Regions from separate parts of the Paenibacillus medicaginis genome, predicted to be linked through region 2. Evidence: a T-box and tRNA genes for the amino acid it is inferred to sense, from the RefSeq annotation. Region 2 holds a T-box; the other regions hold tRNA genes.
The links. A T-box is a leader RNA that pairs with one kind of tRNA and senses whether it is charged. The one in region 2 lies ahead of leuS (leucine--tRNA ligase), so its partner is inferred to be a tRNA-Leu.
Positions count from the first base shown of each region.

Region 1: it has a tRNA-Leu gene. The T-box ahead of leuS (leucine--tRNA ligase) is inferred to sense a tRNA for this amino acid. The anticodon was not compared.
Region 3: it has a tRNA-Leu gene. The T-box ahead of leuS (leucine--tRNA ligase) is inferred to sense a tRNA for this amino acid. The anticodon was not compared.

Region 1 covers NZ_JBHIRY010000025.1:43,717-51,817, forward strand. Annotated here, with positions in the region: gene ACE5LO_RS20890 (helix-turn-helix domain-containing protein) at 1-126, shown strand, start outside; gene ACE5LO_RS20895 (PAS domain-containing protein) at 169-804, opposite strand; gene ACE5LO_RS20900 (XRE family transcriptional regulator) at 858-1,064, opposite strand; gene ACE5LO_RS20905 (helix-turn-helix domain-containing protein) at 1,240-1,581, shown strand; gene ACE5LO_RS20910 (urease accessory protein UreF) at 1,667-2,374, opposite strand; tRNA gene ACE5LO_RS20915 (tRNA-Leu) at 2,640-2,722, shown strand; gene ACE5LO_RS20920 (hypothetical protein) at 2,922-3,203, shown strand; gene ACE5LO_RS20925 (thiol-disulfide oxidoreductase DCC family protein) at 3,329-3,781, shown strand; gene ACE5LO_RS20930 (thermonuclease family protein) at 4,015-4,881, opposite strand; gene ACE5LO_RS20935 (EGFR-like transmembrane domain-containing protein) at 4,948-5,700, opposite strand; gene ACE5LO_RS20940 (P-loop NTPase family protein) at 5,974-7,116, shown strand; gene ACE5LO_RS20945 (TadA family conjugal transfer-associated ATPase) at 7,127-8,101, shown strand, end outside.
Region 2 covers NZ_JBHIRY010000024.1:58,799-66,899, reverse strand. Annotated here, with positions in the region: gene yqeK (bis(5'-nucleosyl)-tetraphosphatase (symmetrical) YqeK) at 1-164, shown strand, start outside; gene rsfS (ribosome silencing factor) at 165-512, shown strand; gene ACE5LO_RS20525 (CvfB family protein) at 509-1,426, shown strand; gene ACE5LO_RS20520 (class I SAM-dependent DNA methyltransferase) at 1,463-2,236, shown strand; gene ACE5LO_RS20515 (glycoside hydrolase family 64 protein) at 2,856-4,232, opposite strand; T-box leader at 4,533-4,788, shown strand; gene leuS (leucine--tRNA ligase) at 4,850-7,291, shown strand; gene comER (late competence protein ComER) at 7,272-8,101, opposite strand, start outside.
Region 3 covers NZ_JBHIRY010000006.1:166,816-174,916, forward strand. Annotated here, with positions in the region: gene ACE5LO_RS09010 (ABC transporter permease) at 1-213, shown strand, start outside; gene ACE5LO_RS09015 (carbohydrate ABC transporter permease) at 235-1,116, shown strand; gene ACE5LO_RS09020 (extracellular solute-binding protein) at 1,155-2,678, shown strand; gene ACE5LO_RS09025 (helix-turn-helix transcriptional regulator) at 2,781-5,057, shown strand; gene ACE5LO_RS09030 (glycoside hydrolase family 88/105 protein) at 5,117-6,220, shown strand; tRNA gene ACE5LO_RS09035 (tRNA-Leu) at 6,396-6,480, shown strand; gene ACE5LO_RS09040 (hypothetical protein) at 6,544-6,930, shown strand; gene ACE5LO_RS09045 (glycoside hydrolase family 6 protein) at 6,927-8,101, shown strand, end outside.

The DNA.
Region 1 (8,101 bases), on a different contig from region 2:
GGGCAATTGAATTGCCAAATTGCTCAGCTTTCCGAGCAGGAAAAAGTATTTATACTCGACTATGTTGAATTTGCTGCTTACCGCAAAAAGAAGAAAAAGAAAGAAGACAAAAATAATGGCTCATAAAGGCCTGTAACAGATATCCTGTCAGACCTTTATGAACGGCTGTTAATTTGCGTGATTCAGACCCAGTTTTGATGAATATTCGGGATACAGCTTGCGAATGCATTCCGGACAGATATCGTGTGTAAACTCGGCATGGGTATGCTTCTCAAGATAGGACTCGACAGGCTGCCATTCATTGTCTTTGTTCTTGATGTCCTTGCATACAGCACAGATCGGCAGCATGCCGTGAATGGTTCTGATCTGTGCTATTGCTTGAACAAGCCGTGTTTCCTGTAGTTTGAGGGGGGTTATATCTGTGCTGGAAATAACAATCCCCTCAATTTCCTGATTTTCCGGTTGCGCAACTGGAGCAGCCTGGAGCAAATACCACTGGTCCTTGGATGAATGCCTGCAATGAAATTCGCAGCTGTATTGCGATGTATCTCCCTGGAGGACACTAAGGAGTCCGTCATGCAGAGTCTGAACGGATTCCAGGCTGTCGTCACTGCAGAACCATGGCAAAATATCGAAATAGGAGGTCCCAGGCCACATATAGCCAGCCGGAGCTCCTTTATCGATGCGAGCCTGCTCCCAGGCTTGATTAACCGCGTGAATGGTGCCGTTGCGGTCGATCACAACGATTTGCACGGGCAGTGAATTAGCTCCTTCGATCAGATGGATGGACCTTGTTTTGGACAACGATTTCACTTCCTTGCTGGTGCGTCCTATTGTAGCAGTTCATTGCTGCAAAATTAGTATTTTTCATTCGGATGTATATCAAGAAGTTTGGCAACCAGCTGTCTGTGGCGGGCGGCTTTCCGTGTGCCGTGAATCAGATTGGAAAGTCGTGACGGGGGGATCCCGTGCAGTTCGCAAAAACTTTTCTGATCCATTTGCAGCTCGGTAAGTCTCTGTTTGATTGCCCACCCGAATGGAGTGATCGGCTTTTTTTTGTTCAAGAAGTTTCACCCCTAACCGATTTTCCCAACACTAGCTTCCTATGCTGTATTTCATGGTGAAACGTGCTATAATTAACCATCTGAATTTCATTATATACTTATTTACGTCATTTTACAATCTATAATTACTTACGTGCGTCGTCTTGCTTGAAGTTTTTTAGGAAGGCGGGTGGATATGCAGTCTATTTATGAGCGCATTGAGCTGCTGATCCATCGAAGAGGAATGACGAAAAAAGCTTTTTGTGAGCAGCTGGCCATCAGTACGGGAAATCTTGGAGACTGGAAAAGGGGGAAATCCAAACCGGGCACCAGCAAATTGATTGAAATCGCCACTTTTTTTGATGTCAGTCTTGATTGGCTTGTCTTGGGAAAAGGTACGCCTGGAGATGCTTCGGAATCCTTTCCGGCATACATCTACAACAAAAGCAGGGAATTGTCAAAGGATGAGCAGTGGTTTATAAAGGAGTACATTGAATTTGTGCAATACCGGCACCATAAGAACAATTCCGAATCCTGATTTCGATAACAAAAAACACTCTAATCGCAGGGGAAGAAAGCGATTGGAGTGTTTTTTGTGTTAGGGGTATATATAAAATTGGGGATCACGGATGTGTAGGCAGCATACGTTTATTATGATGCAATGGGTTAACGGCATACGCTGCTCCAAGATTCCAGGCGGGAAACGGCTTGATGGAATGAACGGGCTCGGCATCCTTGCTGTTTTCCCATTCCTGCTCCATATCCTTCATGATTCTTTGGAGCACCTGTTTTTTGGAAATCTGTGTTTCATTTAGCTGTTTGGCAGCTTCTTCGACACAGGCATTGACGGCTGCATTTAAATACGTGATGACCGCCTGCTCCATATCAACACCTAATTGAAAATTGATCCAGGCATGCACTGTAGGAAGCGTGCCTACGGCTCTGTACCGCTGCAATATTTTTTGCAGATCCCTAAAGTCAATCCATGGATACAGCGCTTTGCCCAGCTTGAGCAGACGCTGACCTGATATGCGGGCACTGCTCAACTGATCACGGGGTGTTCGCTGCGCATGCAGCATTTTATCGATCAGCGCAATCCGCCAGCCGTCATATTGCTTGGAGGCAGCATAAATACCCTTTATAGCCATTCCGTCCATGCTGACCATATGGCTGTGCATGTGACATTTCATATATGCTTCGACATCTTCCAGTGCTGTTACGCTTCCTTCAGTGATATGCTGTCTCAATTCGGAAACAAAAGGGAAGCTGCCAATAGGCAAACTGGGATCCAATACATACGCATAATGGAGCAATCGGCTGCTTTTGCTCATTATGGTCCGCCTCCTTAAAATATAACTCGTGATTTAAATGTTATGTTTATTTACGCATTTTGTATTTAATGATGTTTAATGCGCCATCTATGTAATACATTTTTACATTCATTGCAGAGCGTTGTCAATTGATTTGCCGAAATTTCGCTCAGCCAAAATTATTTATGTCATATAATATAACTTGACTATAATGATTATGTTTTTTGTTGATTTTAACTTTACAATTGAGGTTAAAAGGAGTATTATAAATCTGTTGCTTAATTAAGCGGTCGTGGTGGAATGGCAGACACGCTATCTTGAGGGGGTAGTGGGCGTACGCCCGTGGAGGTTCGAGTCCTCTCGACCGCATCATTTAACGAAGAAGAGTCCTGTATTATTGCAGGGCTCTTTTGTTGTGTATTCATTTTAGGTTTCCATTTCAATACATGGATGATTGTCAATTTGACATGATACTAAAAATTCTTTAATATACTTAGGTGATTCAGAACCGAAATTCCGGCTGGATTCGACAAAGGTATGGACCAAATTTGAGAATACAGGTGATGTTATGTCTTCTTACAAACCGAATATTGTGAACTTTAAAAAAGCCAGCGGCAATGAAAAGGATGGATTATACGAATTTACGATGTATTTGGCTGATGGCACGGAGTGTCGTGTATTCTATCAACGGTATCCGGAATGGACAATGACGAGCATCAGCCGTCTGCAAAAAACGCCTTGCCCTGTGTGCCGCAAGGATTATATTTGTAAGTGTATAGAACAGTATACAAGTGATCTGGAGCAGCAGCTGCAGGATAATAATTGGCTGGAGAAGGTAGCGGCTGAGTAAGCGGATGTTCTTCTCTTCGACCAGCATGAATAAGCGGCGGATTCTTAAAATTCCGGCGCTTTTTTTGTGCATATCGGAACAAAGCAGTCTGAACAAGGGTATCTATGTTAGAGGAGGTGCTTCTATTGACCGAAAGAGAGGCAGTCGCCGCAGGGCTGAATGAACAGCATAGGGGACATCCCATTGTTCTGGTGGACGGTGTATGCCACTTTTGTCAGGGAGCCGTCCAATTCATCCTCAAGCGTGACCCGAAGGGCAGGCACCATTTTGGTTCGCTGCAATCCGAAGAAGGGAAGCGGCTGCTGGAGGTGGGAAATCTGCCGCCAGACCAGCTTGATACACTTGTTCTGTTTGAAGATGGTGTATATTTCACCAAGTCTACGGCAGTATTGCGGATTGCCAGGAATCTGCGTTTTCCATATCCGCTTGCTTATCTGTTTATCCTTATTCCTCGTCCCATAAGGGATGCTCTATATACTTACATTGCCTGCAACCGGTACCGTTGGTTCGGCAAGGATGACGGCGACGGTGCCCAATGCCGGATTCCTTCACCGGAGGTAAGGGAAAGGTTCCTGTAAGCAAAAAAACGCCAGCGGTGAGGGCGTTTTTTTGCTTTAAGTGCGAGTTCAAAAAGTCAGGTTTTCAGCACCGAGAAGGTTGAATGAAGCTAGGGACTGAGGAGCGGAGCGTACTTGGGGTACGTGAGCACCGGAAGGCCCGGCTGAATTCAAGATTCGATGTCGAGTACGCTTCCTGATTTACTTCGTGATCAAAAGATGACTTTTTGAACTACCTCTTTAAAAATGAGTTCCTATCTCGGAGCGCGGAAGCCGGCTTTCTCCGCTTCCGCAACGGTACAGAACCACTGCTCCGGCTTGGTCCGCTCATAAGAGGGAGACTTTGGGGTATGGTAAATTTTATCCCCTTTGGAGTTGATATTGCCTTTGATGGCGCACGACGCAGCGGGAGGAGATGTTTCTGTGTTCGTCTGTGCTGCCGTGTCGGCCCCTTTGTTACTCCCGTTATCAATTACCGTGCCGTTTTCCATTTCATCCGGGTGAAAGCCGTCCTCCTGCGCGTAATTTTCGACACTCCAGATGCCTGTTCCCTGCTTCTTACTGGTTTTCTGAAGCTCTTCAAATGGATCGACATAACGCACATTAGGCGGGTAGATGTAGGCAACACGAGCCAGGCCTTCCTTCAGCAGCGTCTCCTGCACCATGACACCGTCAGCATATACATAGGCCAGCATGCGACCATACTTGTCCCGCTGCGGCCCGACATCAAATTCCAGTTCAATCGTTTTTGCCTGTTCCAGAAGCTGTTTGGTATATGCTTTTGCTTCAGGGCCAAAGGGCTGCACTCCCAGACGTGGGTGCGACGTCTCTGGTGTATCGATCAGCAGCATTCTCACGGATTCCTCTTTGCCGTTATAGATCACTTTCAGCGTATCTCCATCGACAGCTCTGTCCAGCTTGACCTTTACCCGGGGAAATTCCGGTTGGGCGGATTCCTGGACCGTATTCTGGTCAGTGTTCTGAACTGTGTCCGTAGACGTCCCGTTCTCCTGGATCAGGGGAGCGGCACCGCATCCTGCGATCAGCAAGGTTAAGAACAATCCCGCGATGATTGAAATCAGTCTTGGCATGTGTGGATGAAAAAAGTTCTTTGTGTTCATTTGTTCTCCTGTCTCTCTAAGCTGATTTAAGATTGAGCCGGCAGCAATCAGGGCCGCCTGGTCAGGTTAGCCCTTTGCGTGTTTTCTTCTCCGCCGCAGCCAGAATAAGACAAGGGCAATTACGGTCAGCAGTACAACCACTGCCGCTGTGGCAATGCGTACCAAATTCGGCACACGGACGGCCAGCTCCAGCCGATTCTCGCTCAACGGGGAGATGTCCCAGGTCAGAGTTTTGCCGTTATCTGTCACCTGATTCGCATTATGGTCCAGCGGACGAATGGGCAGCGCCAGATCGAAGCTGAAATCCAGCTGCTGTGCCAGCAGCTTTTTGGCAATAAAGTTCATGCTTTCCAGCCTTTCGGTCAATGATTGATCGCCGTCGGGAAGCATTTGCAGAAAATCGGCGCTCAACTGCAAGTGATAGTCTGTGGAGAAAAAATGCTTCTCGACTGCGGAGGATAGCGTCATCCCCTTGGGCAACTGCTGTGTCAGCTTCTCCAGCACCTCCGCGGGATCCGTATTGCCGTCGGATTTCGGGGCTGTAAACGTATGGTGCAGCTGAAAGCCGTCCCGTCCACTTTCCTGAAGCGGTTCAATCTGTATTCCATATTGTTCAAGAGGCTGCGCGTAATCCTCTAAAGCTTTCTGCAAATATAACGAGCTTAATGCATTTTCGCTTACACTGACCTCCACATCCAAATCAACGCTTCGGTCTATATGTACAGTCGCATGTGCATTTCCTCTGGCGCATGAGCAGAGAAACAGCAATAATGCTGCTGCAACGATTAGCTGACTGGAACGGCTGATATATAAGTTCATTCTGGCTCACCCTTTCCTGCTGCCGGTGCAATCTTGGCCTTTCAACATTGTACTAAAATATAGGCGCTAAAACGAATACAGCCTGTTCAAACTTTTGCCGCCGCAGGATTTACAGAAACAAGGATTTTACAGAAACAGCTTGCCTGGATCACGAGACTGTGATATTCTATCGTTAAAAATATGGGACGTGACGGAAGCACCGTTCACCGGCCGCATGACAGCGGCTGATGAGCGGTGTTTTTTTGCGTTTCTGAACAGAATGGGGGAGGAGGCATGAATGGTTTGAGGGTTGTTTTGGCTGTGCAAAGCAGGGAGTATATAGAGCCCTTGCTGGATTATTTGCACGGAAGTGAATATGCAGGGCGGATCCGGATGACGGCTTTTTCACAACCGGACGCTTTTTGCCAATATATGCAGGAGGCGGCTGACGGTAAGCAGCCTGATGCGGTGGTGGGAGAAGCAGTGTTTTTCGAGAGCTGGAAGGAACGTGTAGAATCTCCCATGACCTGTTTCCTGTTGAGTGAAGAGGGACGTTCCGGGGCTGGCATGATCCCTATACGGAAATATCAGCCTGTCCCCCAATTGCTGGCAGGCATTTGGGACGAATGCAGGCGCAGGACGGACGGGGAGTTGCGCATGAGCAGCCGGGAGGAGACGATGGTGGTGGGTTTTGTCTCCGCATCCGGCGGTATAGGCAAAACGACAGCGGCCCTTAATATGGCCAAGCAATTGGGTAGTGCGGGTTATTCCGTGTTCTATTTGAATCTGGAAACGGCAGACTCCAGTTCACTGTTTGCACCGTCGGCTGAAGGCGTAACAGGACTTTCGCGTCTGCTTTATGACATGAAGACGAGGGGGACGAATCCTATTGAGTCTGCCGCGGCCTACAGCATGCGGCAGCATGATTTTAAGGCTGACATATTCCAGCCGCTGGCCAACCGCAAGGAAATCGCGGAGATGACCTGTATGGAGACCTGCGAGCTGATCAAGTTGCTTGCAGGTTCCGGTCAATATGATGTGATTATCGCGGATGCCGATGCCGAACTGAATGCCCGCACGGAGGCTGTCTTGCAGGCCGGGAGCCGACTGATCTGGCTGCTGGCCGACGATGTGGTAAGCATGCATAAGTGCAGGCTGCGGCTGTATGAGCTTGAGAGTTCGTATAAAGATGATTACGAAATGCTGATGGACAAGACCCTGTTCGTGCTGAACAGGTTTGCTGGCCAACAGGTCAACGAGCTGCCGGCAGAAGGGATGGTTCTGCATGGTGTGCTGCCGTATATTCCCTCGTGGAAACAGATGGACCGGGAAGAATTGCTGTTGAGCTCTCCCATTTATCAGCGTGAGATTCGCAGACTGTGCAGGGAACTGCTGGACGAGGCTGTCGTGGCACTGCAGGAGCCTGTCCGTGCATAAGGAGGAGTGAATGGAGAACGGAATATTTCAGGAGCTGCGGCAGGAGATTCGGGCGGGACTGGATCTTACTTCCTCTGTTACGGATAAGGAGCTGACCCGGCAAATCGAAAACAGGGTGCTGTATGATGCGAGGCTTGCTGAATTAACCTCACGTGAAAGGTATGTCCTTGTCCGCCGGATCTTTGATTCATTCCGGGGATTGGACGTTCTGCAGCCCTTGGTGGATGACCCGGGTATCAGTGAAATTATGATCAACAGCCATACCGAACTGTTTGTGGAACGGGAAGGGGAGGTTATGCGCCTGCCTGTCGCCTTTGAGTCCCGTGAGCGGCTGGAGGATATTATCCAGATGATCGTCGCCGGTGTGAACCGGATTGTGAACGAAGCTTCCCCTATCGTGGATGCGCGCTTAAAGGATGGTTCAAGGGTGAATATTGTGCTGCCGCCTATTGCGCTTAAAGGGCCTACCATGACGATCCGCAAATTCCCGGCTGCGCCGCTTACGATGGAGGATCTGATCCGAAAGGATGCCCTGAGTGCAGAGGCGGCCGAGCTGCTGCAGCAGCTTGTACACAGCAAATACAATATTTTTATAAGCGGCGGTACGGGGTCGGGGAAGACCACCTTCCTGAACGCATTGTCCCAGTTCATTCCGGCATCGGAGCGTATCATCACGATTGAGGATTCGGCCGAGCTGCAAATTACGACCGTTCCCAACCTGGTGTCCTTGGAAACGAGGAATCCCAATACCGAAGGGAAGGGGGAGGTATCCATTCGTGATCTGATCCGCTCTGCCCTGCGGATGAGACCGAACCGCATTATCGTGGGGGAGGTGAGAGGCAGCGAGGCTCTTGATATGCTGCAGGCTATGAATACTGGACACGATGGAAGCTTGTCCACAGGGCATAGCAACAGTGTTTCGGACATGATCAGCAGGCTGGAAACGATGGTGCTCAGCGGTGCGGAGCTTCCCCTCGGCGTCGTG
Region 2 (8,101 bases):
TCCGCGAACTGGCCCAACATAGCCTTGAGGAGGCGCTGGTGGCCGGTTTTGATTCAACGATTTCCCTGCTGCTCACGCAGCGGAAAGTGATTTACCCGTTAACGGTATTATCGCGCAATGATTTGCTGCAACAATTAAAAATTCAATCCCATGGAGGTTTGTGAATGACAATAAAGCCAAATGAACTTTTACAGCTTGCGGTGAACACCGCCGATGACAAGAAAGCGATGAATATTGTGGCGCTTGACCTGCGCGGCATCTCACTTGTGGCTGACTATTTTATGATTTGCCACGGTAATTCGGATACTCAGGTACAGGCGATTGTCACCGCGATCCGCAAAGAGGTTATGGAGAAAGGCGGAATCGTGAAGGGCATCGAAGGTATGGATTCGGCGCGCTGGGTGCTGATGGATCTTGGGGATGTTATCGTGCACGTATTCCACCGCGATGAACGTGAGTATTACAATATTGAAAGACTCTGGTCTGACGCCAAAGTCGTGGAGACGGTATGAATTTAATTGCTGGAACAATGATTAACATAATGGTGGACCGCGAGGTGTCTCCTTATGGTTATTTTCTCAGTTATGGCGATCAGGACGTGCTGTTGCATTATACCGAACTGACGCGAAAAATCGAGGTAGGCGAGCGGCTGGACGTTTTTATTTTTTTTGATACAGAGGACCGGCTGGCCGCCACCATGAAGAAGCCTTATCTTACGCTGGGCGAAATGGCCAGGCTGGAGGTGGCGGATGTTCACCCCCGGCTGGGGTGCTTTCTCGAAATGGGGCTCGGGCGTCAGCTGCTGCTGCCCATCCGGGAGCTGCCGGAAAACAAGGACTTGCATCCCAGGGTTGGCGACCATGTTTTTGCCATTATGGAGCATGACAAGCAGGGCAGACTGCGCGCCAAGCTGGCGGGGGAGCAGGAGCTGTCGCCGCTGACCTTTCACGCGCCGCAGTCGTGGGTCAATACATGGGTTGAGGCGACGGTGTACAAGCCTTTGCAAATGGGCACCTTTGTGCTGGTAGACGGGGGTGTGCTCGGGTTTGGCGCGATTGGCATGATACATGCCTCGGAGCGCAGCCGCATGCTGCGTCTGGGTGAGACGGTCAAGGCGAGAGTTACGCATATCCGGGAAGATGGGCGTGTGAATCTGGCTATGGCTCCGCGCAAAGAAGTGGGACGTGTAGAGGATTCGGATCGTCTGCTTGAATTTCTGAAGGAGCGGCCGGGAGGCGGCATGCCATACTCTGACCAGACGCCTCCGGACATTATCAAGCAGCGCTTCGGGATCAGCAAGTCAGCGTTCAAGCGTGCCATCGGCAAGCTGATGAAAGACGGCCTGATTGTGCAAAAGGAGAACTGGACCTATCTGGCCGAGAAGATGCCAAAGGAGCAGAATAACAAGGATCCTCAGAAGCAGTAACAGCTCTGTGCAGGAAATGGAAAGTGCGGTGTGAACATGTCTTCTTACCGGAAGTTTGCTTATGTATACGATGAATTGATGGAGGATATGCCCTATCCAGAGTGGCTGCGTTTTGCTAGGAAAGCATGGGAGAAGCATGGCATGCCCCACAGTGTAACCGAGCTCGGCTGCGGTACGGGCGCCATCACGATTCCGCTTGTCAATTCTGGGTTCGAAGTGACCGGCATTGACCTCTCCTCCGATATGCTGGCTGTCGCCCGCAGCAAGATGGAAGCGACTTCCCAGGGCAGGAGACTGTTCAGAGAAGGCAGCGTGCGCTGGCTGCAGCAGGACATGCGGGACTGGAGGCTGCCGGAGCCGGTGGACACGGTCATTTCCTTTTGTGACTGCGTGAATTATTTGCTGGAGGAAGAGGATATCGTCCGTGTGTTCCGCAGTACCTATGAAGGCCTGAAACCTGGCGGGACGTTCCTGTTTGATGTGCATCACCCGAATACGTTCAGGCGTTATGATGAAGAACAGCCGTTTGTGCTTGACGAGCGTTCGATTTCTTACATCTGGACATGCGAGCTGGATGTGGAGCGCTGCGAAATTGAGCATCGGCTCAGCATATTCGCGCGGGCGGAGGCGGAAGGGCGCAATCTGTACGAGCGCTTCGAGGAAGTGCATGTGCAGCGGGCCTATGATTCGGAATGGATGAGAACAGAGCTAGTGAAAGCAGGCTTTCGCGAGGTGCGGATCTATGCCGATTTCGAATGGGTGGAAGCGGGGGATGACGCCTCGAGGCTGTTCTACGTTGCAGTAAAATAAAGTTGAACCAGGGGTGTCCTATGATGTAGGCGCCTCTTTTTTACGTTCTGAGAGGCTCCAAGAACGAAGCATTCCTACAATCGCTGTTGACCCTTCGGGCCAAAGGCGACCGCTCCGCTTTTTCGGAATTGCTTCGTCCTCTCCGCTGCTGCGTGCGTATCCCCGCTTACTGCAAAGAAAAATAACAAGAGCAAACAAGCTTCCCCTTTGTTAACTTTTGCGCCGTAAAAAGAAAAGAGGGCGCATCCCCCGTAGAGGGATTTATGAGGGATTCACTTCAAAACCTCACCAATGTTATAGTTCGTTATAAATGTATGGACCCACCGGACCTGATGGAGCTTATTGGTTATGAAATCCCCTGTTTTCCCTGCTAAACGGACACAGGAGATCTTATAATGTCTGTTGGGGCAGAAAATCACAAGAAAACATTGGATTAAGTGCACTGGGGTCCGCTGGAAGGTCGAAATAAGCTTGTTTTGCCAAAATAAGAGCAATGGTGTCCAGTTCTCAGGCAAGTAGTCGGCCAGCACCGTGCAGCATGGTGGATGAAGCGGGCTGGGAACAGTAAATGTAAAGACGCCGCTTAAGTGCTGAGACGGCGTCTTTAGTCATAGAGCTTTTACCAGCCTACGCGGATCAGCAGGCCCTTCGGGTCGCCGACCTCCAGGTAGGAGGCTTGTCCGTTGTAGTCATCATAGGCAAAACCGTAGGCCAGACGGTCTATGCTATGGTCATGCCAGAACTTGGAATAATAGTTGGCTGGCGCGGCCTGATAATAGGCCGCAATATTGTTCCAGTTCGCCGGATTTTCATAGACGTGGCGGTTAATGGCCGAGCATTTGGCGGAATCCTCCTGCAGTGCACCGTTGCAGAGCAGAATTTCCTGGGTGCTGTAGCCGGAATAACCGGCAAAATAGTTGGCATTGGCGCCACCGGAGGCGAATGAGCCATGAATCGGCGCTACAATCCGATAGGGAGCCTGTACATCGGCCAACGCTTTAAAAGGCTCCTGCACTTCATTCCGGTATTTCTGGAACAGCCCAGCCCGTGTCTCGGATTCCAGCTCACCCACGGTCCGGTCATAGGTGCCGGTGCGGTTGACCAGCCTGTGCTGGATCGGGAAGCCAAAGCCGTCCACACGTGTCGTGTTGCCATGATAGCCTGCATCGTCTACCGTGAACTCGATGAAATCAAAATAGATGTTCCGGTTGGGATCGGTCGGGTTGTTGATGTCCGGGCCCGCGAACCCGTCGTCATAGGTTTTAATGTAGCAGGGAGAGCCGACACAGATGAACATGCGGCCTGACGTGATTTTCGGCAAATTCACATACGAGCTGGAGAGTGTATTATAAATATTCGCATAATTGATTCCATTTTTGGTCAGATGGCCAGGGGCATCATTTAATGCTGTGGAGATCGGCTGCAGTTGGCCTGAGGCATCCAGGTAGCTCCAGCGCCCGTTTGCGGGGTTGATGCCAAGCACGCCCCAATAGATTTGCTGATCACTGTATGCGCCATTGGTTCCGTTCAGCAAACGGAAGGTTAGCTTCCCATTGCCGGTTGGGCCGGGGATGGACGATGCTGCAATGTCATAAATAGAATTGCCGCCGGAGGGATTCCCCGGATCGGTCGTTCCCCCTGAGGGAACCGTGTAGGTGAAGGATGAGGTATCGTATGCCGGAGTTCCATTGTTATAGGTGAAAAAATAAGTGATTACACTGCCTGCAGCTACATTGTTAATCGACTGGACATACCTTGAGGTGCTGCTGTCATAGCTCATTCTGAAATCTTGCTGCACACCCGAATTGACCTTGTAATGAACATCCACCCAGGTTGTGTTGACATTGGAATCGAACCAGATGGTTGCCGTCGTACCCGAAACCGACACGCCCTGGGTGTATTCGGCAGCATAGGCGCGATCACCGGATGAATAAGAAGCAAAACCAAGCAACAGCACGACAGCAGTGAAAGCAATGCAGTTCCAAAATTTACGCATTGGCCAATCCTCCTCATACTCTGATTTTCAAAGCTTGAGTCTGCACTGGTTGCACTACATTCTTTTTCAGCAAATTCCTGTGCGTCAATTCGCTGTTGTAGCACGATTATTTCAAATTTTGGAAGCGATTTCAACGGCAAAATACATCTCTCTGCAAAATAAACCGTTAAGCCTACGCCATTAGCCTCAGTCTGTCGAATAATCCCCGATAAACCAGGATATAATGGCCAGGGATTGGCCAGGGAGAGCCGGCATTGACATCTTGAGCTGTATTTCATATAATGGTGGCAATATTTGCGTTAAAAATCACTGATGAGGAACAGTAATTTTGTCTTGATCATGCAGAGAGCCGGCGGCGGGTGCAAGCCGGTTGACGAGCGGAATGAACTCACCTCGGAGATATGCGGTCAACGCGGGACAGAAGGCTACAATCCACTGAACACGCAAGTAAGCCGCATCGGAACACCCCCGTTATCGGGTGCTTAAGGGAGTAGCGGTGAAGAACGCCGTCTACTAACTAGGGTGGTACCACGGGAAACAACCTCTCGCCCCTAGCGCAGACACGCTATGGGATGCGGAGGTTTTTTTGTTGCAGACCGTATGAGGAGGAAATCAGTATGAGTGAAACGACACAGCCGAAGCATGGCTACCAACCACAAAGCATTGAGCCGAAATGGCAGCAGCATTGGGAAGAGAATAAAACATTCCGCACGGGAGAAGATCCGGCTAAACCGAAATTTTTCGCCATGGATATGTTCCCTTATCCGTCCGGAGCCGGACTGCATGTCGGTCATCCGGAGGGTTATACAGCTACGGACATCGTATCCCGTTATAAAAGAACGAGAGGCTATAACGTGCTGCATCCGATGGGCTGGGACGCCTTTGGCCTGCCAGCCGAGCAGCATGCGCTTGATACAGGCGAGCATCCGCGCGATATTACGTTCAAGAATATCGACAACTTCCGCCGCCAGATCAAATCGCTTGGCTTCTCGTATGACTGGGACCGCGAATTTAGCACGACCGATCCTGATTATTACAAATGGACGCAGTGGATTTTCATTCAGCTCTACAAACGCGGTCTTGCTTACGTGGCCGAGGTGCCCGTGAACTGGTGTCCGGCTCTGGGCACGGTGCTGGCGAATGAAGAGGTCATCGACGGCAAGAGCGAGCGGGGCGGCCATCCGGTCATCCGCAAGCCGATGCGTCAATGGATGCTGAAAATTACCGAGTATGCCGAGCGTCTGCTGGAGGATCTGGAGGAGCTTGACTGGTCGGAAAGCATTAAGGATATGCAGCGCAACTGGATCGGAAAATCCACGGGTGCCGAAGTACATTTCGAGATCGATGGTCATGACCAGAGCTTGACGGTGTTTACGACCCGTCCTGATACACTTTTCGGCGCAAGCTACTGTGTGCTGGCTCCGGAGCAGGAATTGGTGGATGTCATTACGACAGCCGAGCAGAAGGAAGCGGTGAAGCAGTATCAGGAGCAGGCGGCACGCAAGAGCGATCTGGAGCGTACGGATCTGGCCAAGGACAAAACAGGCGTATTTACCGGGGCTTATGCCGTCAATCCGGTTAATGGAGCCAAGCTGCCGATCTGGATTGCCGATTACGTGCTGGCGGGATATGGAACAGGAGCCATTATGGCTGTGCCTGGACATGATACCCGTGACTGGGAGTTCGCCAAGCAGTTCGGTCTGGATATTATTGAAGTGGTAGCAGGCGGAGATGTAACTCGAGAAGTCTACACCGAAGACGGACCGCATGTGAACTCCGGCTTCCTCGACGGGCTTCATAACGAAGAAGCGATCGCCAGAATGATCGCCTGGCTGGAGGAGCAGGGCAAAGGCCAAGGAAAGGTGACCTACCGTCTGCGTGATTGGCTGTTCAGCCGTCAGCGTTACTGGGGCGAGCCGATTCCGATTCTGCATCTGGAAGACGGAACGATGAAGACCGTTCCAGAGGATCAGCTTCCGCTTGTCCTGCCGGATGTCGATCATATCAAGCCGTCGGGAACGGGAGAATCCCCGCTGGCCAATGTGACGGAATGGGTGGAAACGATTGACCCTGAGACCGGCATGAAAGCCCGCCGCGAAACGAATACAATGCCGCAATGGGCCGGAAGCTGCTGGTACTATCTCCGTTTCATTGATCCGCACAATGATAAGGAACTGGTATCCAAAGACAAGCAGCGCGAATGGCTGCCTGTCGACCTGTATATCGGCGGCGCCGAGCATGCGGTGCTGCACCTGCTGTATGCCCGCTTCTGGCATAAAGTGCTGTATGATCTGGGCGTAGTGGAGACGAAAGAACCGTTCCACAAACTGGTCAACCAGGGCATGATTCTCGGCACCAACAATGAAAAAATGAGTAAATCCCGCGGCAATGTCGTTAACCCTGACGATATTGTTAAAGAATATGGTGCAGATACGCTGCGTGTGTATGAGATGTTTATGGGACCACTGGAGGCCACAAAGCCATGGAACGAAAATGGCGTAGAGGGCACCTATCGCTTCCTGTCCCGCGTTTGGAGACTCTTTATCTCGGAAGACGGAAGCCTGAACAGCAAAATTACGCCGGACGGCGGAACGGATGATTTCAAACGCATCTGGCATAAAACTATTAAAAAGGTAACCGAGGATCTGGACAACCTGCGCTTCAATACCGCGATCAGCCAGCTGATGATTTTCATCAATGAAGCTTACAAGGCGGATAGCTTGCCGCGTCAGGGCATGGAGCATTTTGTGCAGCTTCTGTCACCGCTAGCGCCGCATCTTGCTGAAGAGCTTTGGGAACGGCTGGGGCACAGCGGCACCATTTCGTATGTTTCGTGGCCTGAATATGACGAGGCGTGGACCGTGGACGCCGAGGTGGAAATCGTTGTGCAAATTAACGGTAAAATCGTGCAGCGTGCGACGGTATCCAAGGATCTGGACGCCAAGGCGCTGGAGGAGCACGCCATGTCACTGGATAATGTGCAGCAGGTGCTTGCAGGCAAGACGGTGCGCAAGGTCATTGCCGTTCCTGGCAAGCTCGTCAATATTGTTGCCGGTTAAGCTGCTCCGAACTGAATAAGGCGTCTGCTCTGCGGACGTCTTCTTCATACTTGTCATGTGTGGTTCTAATCAGCTCATGGAACACATTGTGCAGGCTCATTTCCAGCAGGCTGAGCGCTTCGGCCGTGATCCCGCCGGGAACGGCTACCCTGGATTGCAGCTCGGCAGGAGTGAACCCGCCTTCAGTGAGCAGCCTTCCGGTGCCGAGCAGCATTTCGCTGGCGAGTTCGCAGAGCTGCCGGCGGTCCATGCCGGTCAGTTCGGCGCCGGCGTTAATCCATTGCTCCAGGAAATAGGAGAGAAACGCAGGGCCGCAGCTGGCAAAGTCGGAAGCAACCCGGGTAAACGCTTCCGGTACACGGAGCGGCTTGCTGATGGCTGACATCAGATTTTCCAGCATGTACCGGTCCTCTTCGTTGATACGGCTGCCATGTATGCATAACGAGGCTCCGCTGCCGACCAGATTTGTAATGCTGGGTATAATTTTGGATACTTTGCAGGAGAGCTCGCTCTCCAGCCGCTCAATGAGCAGGGGGCTTGTGATGGATACGACAATCTGTTCCGGTGAAACCGCATTGCGGATTTCGTCGATCACACATTTGAATTCCAGGGGCTTTACGCAAATAAATACAATATCGCTGTCCGCCGCCGTGTCGCTGTTCCGTAAGGAAAGGTTCAGGCCGGGATGGCGGTGGGCCAGCTTCTCTGCTTTGGCAAATGTCCGGCTGCTTGCCGTAATTTGCGAGGGGGTAAGGGCGCCGGCGTTAACAAATGCATCTATAAGCAGACTGCCCATGCTGCCGGTCCCGA
Region 3 (8,101 bases), on a different contig from region 2:
GATACGGGCTTCGAGCATATTTTCCTGATGCTGAATTCCATGAACCGGGAAGTCGGCGAGGTGTTCGACACCTACGTGTACATGAAGGGGCTGACGCAAGCGCAATACAGCTACAGCGCAGCCGTCGGCATGTTCAAATCGCTGGTTGGCCTGGTGCTTGTCATGGGGGCGAACCGGTTGGCCAAAAAAATGGGCGAAGAAGGCGTTTACTAAGCGGAAGGAGTCGATCGAGCCATGCCTTTGGCGGATAAATCGATCAGCAGTCGTATTTTCACAATCATCAACTATTCGCTGCTGACTCTCAGTGCTATCATTACCATTATTCCTTTTCTTTACATCGTGGCCGTATCGTTCGCGACCCCCGAGGAAGTGGCGAAGGGAGGACTTATGCTTTTGCCGACGAAGTTTACTCTCGGCGCGTACGAGTACATCTTCTCCACCGAAACGCTGGTCCGCAGCATCCTGGTATCGATCTATGTGACCGTGCTCGGCACACTGATCAATCTGCTGCTCACCTCATTTATGGCTTATCCCCTGGCCAGACCGATATTACGGGGAAGAGGCGTCGTGCTGTTCCTGGTGTTGTTCACGATGCTGTTCAGCGGCGGGATTATCCCGACATATTTCGTTGTCAAAGCGTTCGGTATGATCGACACCTACTGGTCTCTGATCATCCCCGGCGCTATCAGCGCCTTCAACCTGATCGTGCTCAAAAACTTTTTCCAACAGATTCCGGAAGGACTGGAAGAAGCGGCGAAAATCGACGGCTGTCACGACCTGGGCATCCTGTTTCGGATCGTGTTGCCCTTGTCGATGCCTGCAATGGCGACGTTCGGGCTCTTTTACGCGGTCGCTCATTGGAATTCGTATTTCAATGCGGTGATGTATATCAACGATTCCGAAAAATGGCCGGTGCAGATCGTGTTAAGACAAATTGTGCTGCTGTCCCAGGACATGATCGGTGATTCCACCGCACAGGCGGAGCCGATGGAGTATTTGCCGCAGACGATTCGCATGGCGTCGATCGTGATCGCCACGATTCCGATCGTCATCGTATATCCTTTCCTGCAAAAATATTTTGCGAAAGGTGTCATGCTGGGCTCGGTTAAAGGTTAAGCGTCTTCATCATACCCATCATACAGGAGGTTTCGTCAATGAAAAAAAAGCATGTCATATCCGTCGTATCAGCATTCGGCATCCTGATCGCCGCAGCAAGCATTCTCGCCGCCTGTGGAGAGAAGAACGAAGCAGGACAGGACAGCGCGCAGGCGGAGAATGGGCCCCTGGCAGTGACCATCGCCACACCGCAGGTCGGGGAAGCCCCGGGCAAAGACACGGAGGTCGAGCAGGCCATCGAAAAATACACGGATACGGAAATCGATATTCAATGGATTCCGGCCGCCGCGTTTGAAGACAAGAAAAACATCATGATCGCCTCCGACGAAATGCCGAAAGCGTTCAAGATTACGTATAACGCTTCAACGCTGAACGCAATTCAGTCCGGCCTGTTTTGGGAGATCGGCCCGTACCTGCAGGACTACAAAAATTTGGCAGAGATCAACCCCATGCATTACGACAATATCAAAGTGGATGGCAAGCTGTACGGACTGCCGCTCTATCGGGATATCGGCCGCGCTGGCATCGTTTACCGTAAGGACTGGTTCGACGAGCTGGGGCTGAAGATTCCGGTTACGCTGGACGACTGGTACCAGGCGGCGAAGGCCGTAGCCGAGAAGGACCCGGATAAAAATGGGCAGCGGGATTCATATCTGCTGTTCCTTGACAAATCGTACAACGATCCGGCCGCCAGCAGCGCATTCCTGACACGGCTCGCCGTATCGCAAGGCGCCCCGAACAAGTGGGGAGTTGTGGCCGGCAAAGTTATTCCGGAATTCATGACCGAGCCTTATATGGACGCCATGAAGCTGCTCCGCAGACTATATGAGGAAAAATTGATCAATCAGGATTTCTCTGTCGTGCAAACGGCCGATGCCGATAACAAATGGAATGCGGGTCAAGCCGCGATGCGCAATGCGGTGGCGTCCGCTGCGGCCACTTCGTACATCAATGTATCCAAGGCGGTGCCTCATGCGGTTGTTGATGTTGCGCAGTTCGAAGGACCGTCGGGCTATCGCCTGCCAGCGGAGCCGGGCAATAATGGCTTCTTCGTATTCCCGAAATCGTCCGTGACATCCGAAGCGGAATTGAAGCGGCTGCTCGCCTTCTTCGACAAGCTGCTGGAGCCTGACATGTCCACACTGCTGAGCCGCGGGTTCGAAGGCAAGCATTTCAAAAAAACAGAGGACGGCAAAGCGGAAATTACCGATTTGGCGCTGTTCAATCTCGAGGTGAAGCCGTACCGTGACAGCTTGCCGTCGTTCGAGGTGGGAGGACAAGGGCTTCCGCTCAAGCTGAACGAGCTGCAGGCTAAAGGCTGGGATATCGTTGCTGCGAACCTGGAGCATGCCGTTCCGAATGTGGCGTTGACGCTGCTGTCGCCGACTTATACGGAAAGAGGCAGCGAACTGGATACGATGATCCGCGACGCCCAGACCAAATTCATCATGGGTAAAGTGGATGAAGCAGGCTGGGAAGCGGAAGTAGCCAACTGGCGAAAAGCCGGTGGTGACAAGGTCATGGAAGAGTTTACGGAAGGGTACAACAAGCTGGACAAATAAGAGGAGAGCCGGAACCAGACTTTCGAAAGCAAATTTCTGGTATAATGGGTGTCGGTATAACCTTGCACGCCTGATACAGTAGTCGAAGGGGGAGGATGCCCGATGCCCAGATATTTAGTCCGTTTGTTCGTCTTCACCCTGCTGCTGGTTGCCGTTCCGGTCGTCTCCACCGGGACGATCTCCTACTTCATTGCCAAGCAGGATATCGAGAAAAAAGTCAACGAAAGCAATGAGCAGATTTTGCTGCAAAACAAAACGCGAATCGAGCAAATATTCAAAAATGTGGAAATGGGCGCGGTGCAGTATATCAACTCTCCCCTGGCGGCCAACTTGTACGACCGCGCCTTGACGGCCGACGATTTTCAAAACATAACGGCTTTGTCTAAGGGTTTATACAATCTTCACTCCATTGCAGGCGTGACAGACACTTTTCTGATCAATCTCGACCACAACTGGATGATTAGCGAGCTCGGTTTTACTCCTTCCGGGACATTCTCAGACCGCGACCGGATGAGCGAATACGCTTTGCAATCGAAGAAGATGTATTGGCGCGCGGAGGCTGCAAATCAGGCGGATCAGCCGGCCGACGAAGTGGCCGAACCTTATAAAATCCGCCTGATTGTCAAGCTGCCCATGATCAACTCCTCTTCTCAGCCGAAAGGGATGCTGATCGTCGATTTGTCTTACAATGAGCTGGAACAAGACTTACGACAAAATACGGAGTGGAGAAACATCTATGTGCTAAACAGCGAGGGTGAGCCGTTTTTGTCCAGTCCGGGCTCGCCCAAGATCGCCGATGCAGTTTTGACAGAATTGAAAGCGTATTCAGAAGTGGAGACGGGGTATTTTGAAGAGCAGGGCCTGGCCGTCAATGTTCTTGGGTCTGATCCTCATAACTGGACTTACGTGTCGATCGTATCCATCCAGGAGATTACCAAGGAATCACGCAAAATCGCCCTCGTTACGGTCAACGCCTGTGTGCTTATTTTTTCCGTGATTGCGGTATTCGCTTATTTCGGAAGCCGACGAATGTATGAGCCGATCCGGCGAATGTTCGCGATCATGCAGCAGTTTGGCGGAGAAGCGGACGATGCTGGCAAAAAAGACGAGTTCGCCTATATTGAGGAGCGTCTGCACATCCTGTTCAGCTCGCGCAGGCAGCTTCAGCAGCAGCTGCAAGGGCAGCGCGGACAGATCAAGGAGTTTTTCCTGCACAAGCTGTTCATGGGACAGGTGACCGAGCGTGAGTTCGTTTACAAAAGCGGCGTGTACGGGATTGCGGACACAAGCGACTCGCTCGGCGTGCTTGTCATTCAGATCGATACGCTGCAGGACACGAGATATACGGAGAAGGATAAAGAGCTGTTGTTGTTTGCAATACACAATATCGTCGGAGAGATGATTCCGTCCCACAACCTGATGGGCTCGCTGCTGCTGGACCAGTCCCAGGTGTCGCTGATTACAAGCGATTTGGACCGCCCTGATGAGTTAAAAGCGCTATTTCATCAGTTGGCGGGCCTAATTCAAAGCAAGGTGCACGAGCTGCTTCAGCTCCAGGTCAGCATCGGCATCAGCCGGGCGTTTCATCGATATGCAGGTGCTATGAACGCTTATTCAGAAGCACTGGAGGCGTTGAAACGGAGAATTAGCCTCGGCTATCATGTGATCGTGAGCTATGACGATATCGAATCGTCTTCCGTGGTCAGTATTCAACCGGACGCTTCCTGGGCTTATCTGGAGAACAGCCTGATCCATGCGCTGCAGGCGGGTGATGAGGCTTCGGCCCTCGAGCATTTCGACAGGTATGTGAGGTCGATCATGGAACAGAACGTTCCGTTTAACGATTTTCAAATTTTAATGCTTGAGCTGATCACGCGGATATATCGGCTTGTTCAGCAGCACGGAGGGGCTCTGAATAGCCTGCTTGGTACCAACTCGGCGGTTCAGCAATTCCTGAAGCTGAGCACGGCAGTTGACATCGTTTCCTGGTTCAAAACGAAGCTGTTTCCTCCGGCCTTGTCCTTCCTGAAGGAGCAGATCGATTCGCAATATATGAGCATCGCCCGCCAAATGGTGCAGATGATTCATGATGCTTACGATCAGGACATTACGCTGGAGGCGTGCTCGGAGAAGCTGAAATTCCATCCGGTATATTTAAGTCGGGTGTTCAAGAAGGAAATCGGTGTGACGTTCAGCGAATATTTGACGGAGTACCGGATCAACATGGCAAAGCTGTGGCTGAAAGACAGCTCGCTGAAGGTCAACGAAATCGCCGAACGATTGAGCTACAGGAATGCTACGGGTTTTATCCGCACGTTTCGCAAACAGACGGGCATGACCCCGGGGCAGTATCGTGAAGAACATTCCAAATCATCATGACTGCGAAAACCATCATGACAGTAGAAATATCGTGACTCACTGTGGAGGTGCTGGTTATCTTGTCTTATGCGTTAGTTGATCGGCTTAAAGCGCAGTACATGGCGGAGCCGAAATGGTATTCGCTGAGATGGCATTATATCGAAGGCTGCATTCTGAAGGCGTATTTGGACAGCTATGCGCTGACAGGCGACGAGGCGGAATACGCTTTCGTCAAAGGTTTCATCGATGGCCTGTACGACGAAGAAGGCCGGATTCCCGCCATCGACCCGGCAAATTACAATATCGACCAGATTCGGATGGCGACCGTCCTGTTCGCTTTATACGACAAAGAGCGGGATCCGAAATACAAACAGGTCCTGGACCTGCTTTACAAGCAGCTGGCGGTTTATCCGCGAACAGGCGCGGGCTCCTTCTGGCATAAGCAGAACTACCCTTATCAGGTATGGCTTGACGGTCTGTACATGGGACAGCCGTTTTATGCGTTATATATCAAGTGCTTTGCGGGGGGGAAAGACTACAGCGATCCGCTCGCCCAGTTCCGCAATGCGCGCCGTTTTCTCTTTGACGAGTCAAAACGGCTGTATCGGCATGCGTACGACGAGAGCCGGCACATGTTCTGGTCCGACCCGGCGACGGGTTATTCGCCGCATGTATGGGGGCGAGGGGCTGGCTGGTACGCCATGGCGCTGGTTGATATGCTGGAGATTCTGGAGGGAGAGCCGGTCGATAGTGACTTCCTGAAACAATACCTGCAGGAGCTTGTGGACGGTATGCTGCCACATCAGCACAGCGAGGGCATGTGGTATCAGGTGGTGGATCAGGGAGCGCGGGCAGGCAATTATTTGGAAACGAGCGGGACGCTGATGCTCGCGTATGCCATTCTGAAGGGAGCCCGGCTCAGCTACCTGCCGCAAACGTATGCCGCCTATGGCCAAAAAGCGTTCGATGGAACGGTCAGCCGCTATCTGTGTGAAGAGGGCGGAGAAGTGCTGCTGGGGGGCATCTGCCGCAGTGCCGGTCTCGGCAGGAAGCCGGAAACAGGTGAGCTGCGCGACGGCACTTACGAGTACTACGTTTTCGGCGAGAAGATCGTCGAGAACAATGGGCACGGCGTGGCACCGCTGCTTATGGCGTATAACGAAATCAGGCGGCTGAAGCCGTAAATTTATCATTCCCGCGTAAGCACAATCGATAGGGCCTCCCTGGAGGGGGCTTTTCGGGGTTGCTATGGACAGGTCCCTGGAATCTGTCGATTTTGTGTTGACTGTCAATTGGTATATATGATATTATCAATTCTGTTGCTGCGAATAAAAAAATTCTAAGCACTCATTATAATTTGCGGTCGTGGCGGAATTGGCAGACGCGCACGGTTCAGGTCCGTGTGGGCTAACCCCCCGTGGAGGTTCGAGTCCTCTCGACCGCATCATATTGACACGAAAGAGCTCCTGAATTATCTCTAGTAGAGATTCAGGAGCTTTTTGCATACTTGGAATCTGTAAGGTACTGCCCAACACTTGAGCCGAAGAAAGCTTTGAGCTGTATTCCAGATGAACATAGATCTGCTTTTCTCTCAATCTACCTTTCCGCTGTTCCGGGCTATTCTTTTGGAACTCTATGGATTGGAAATAAAAGGCGTTTTATGGTTGACAAAATATCCCTATTGCCTTATGATAGGACTGGAAATGAAAGCGCATACTTATCATATTTTACATCACAAGTACTTATTTTTCCACTTGCAGCTCTATCAATCGATAAGGAGAGTGATGCTATCGGTAGATATCTCCGGAGATCGGGCGCATTCGCCCGTAAGAGGGGACTTGGAGTCCTAATGGAATATGAAAAAAACAATGAAGGGAGCAGTGAAAAGAGATGAAAAGAAAGTTTTTTCCTAAAATGAGGCCCTTCCTCGCGGCCTGTCTGATTGCGACATTAGCCGTCCCGTTGTCTTTGCCGGCCGGGACAGGGAAGGCGGCCCCCGCTCACGTGGACAATCCGTTTACCGGCGCTACGGCGTATCTGAATCCGGATTACGCACAATCCGTCGATATGTCGATTGCCCGCGTAGGAGACGAGGAGCTGGCGGCCAAGATGGAGACGGTCAAGTCGTATCCGACGGCGGTTTGGCTGGACCGGATTGCGGCGATTCATGGCGGCGAAGTCGCTGGCGGGCGCCTTAGTCTGGAAGAGCATTTGGACAATGCGCTGGCGCAACAGCAGGGCGACACGCCGATCACGGCCAGCTTCGTTATCTACAATTTGCCTGGTCGCGACTGTCATGCCTTGGCTTCGAACGGCGAACTGCCGCTCACGCAGGCAGCGCTGCAAAGATACAAAACGGAATATATCGATGTGATCGCAAATCTTTTCGCTGACTCCAAATACGAAGATATTCGCATTATTGCAGTGATCGAACCGGACTCGCTGCCGAACCTGGTGACGAACCTGAACGACCCGGCCTGTGCGGCGGCGAACTCGACCAATATCTACCGGGATGCGGTCCGCTATACGCTGGATCAACTGGCTGATATCCCGAATGTCTACAAATATTTGGACATCGGCCACTCCGGTTGGCTAGGATGGGATTCCAACCTCCAACCGGCGGTCAATCTGTATACATCTGTAGTTCAAGGAACGCAGGCGGGGTTGGATAGCGTTGACGGCTTCATTACCAATACGGCCAATACGACGCCCCTCGTTGAACCGAATTTGCCGGATTCGAATCTGAACATCAACGGCCAGCCGATCCGTTCGGCGAAGTACTATGAATGGAACCCGTATTTTGATGAGGCCGACTTTACGGCGGCGCTCTACTCCGGCTTTGTGGCCAAAGGCTGGCCGTCCGACATCGGCTTCCTGATCGACACTTCGCGCAACGGATGGGGCGGACCCGACCGGCCGACCGGTGCGTCCGGCTCGGATATCAATACCTATGTGAACTCCGGCCGTATCGACAAGCGTCTGCATCGCGGTAACTGGTGCAACGCTGCGGGCGCGGGGATGGGTGCGCGACCTGAAGCGGATCCGCAGGGTTATCCGCATGTCGA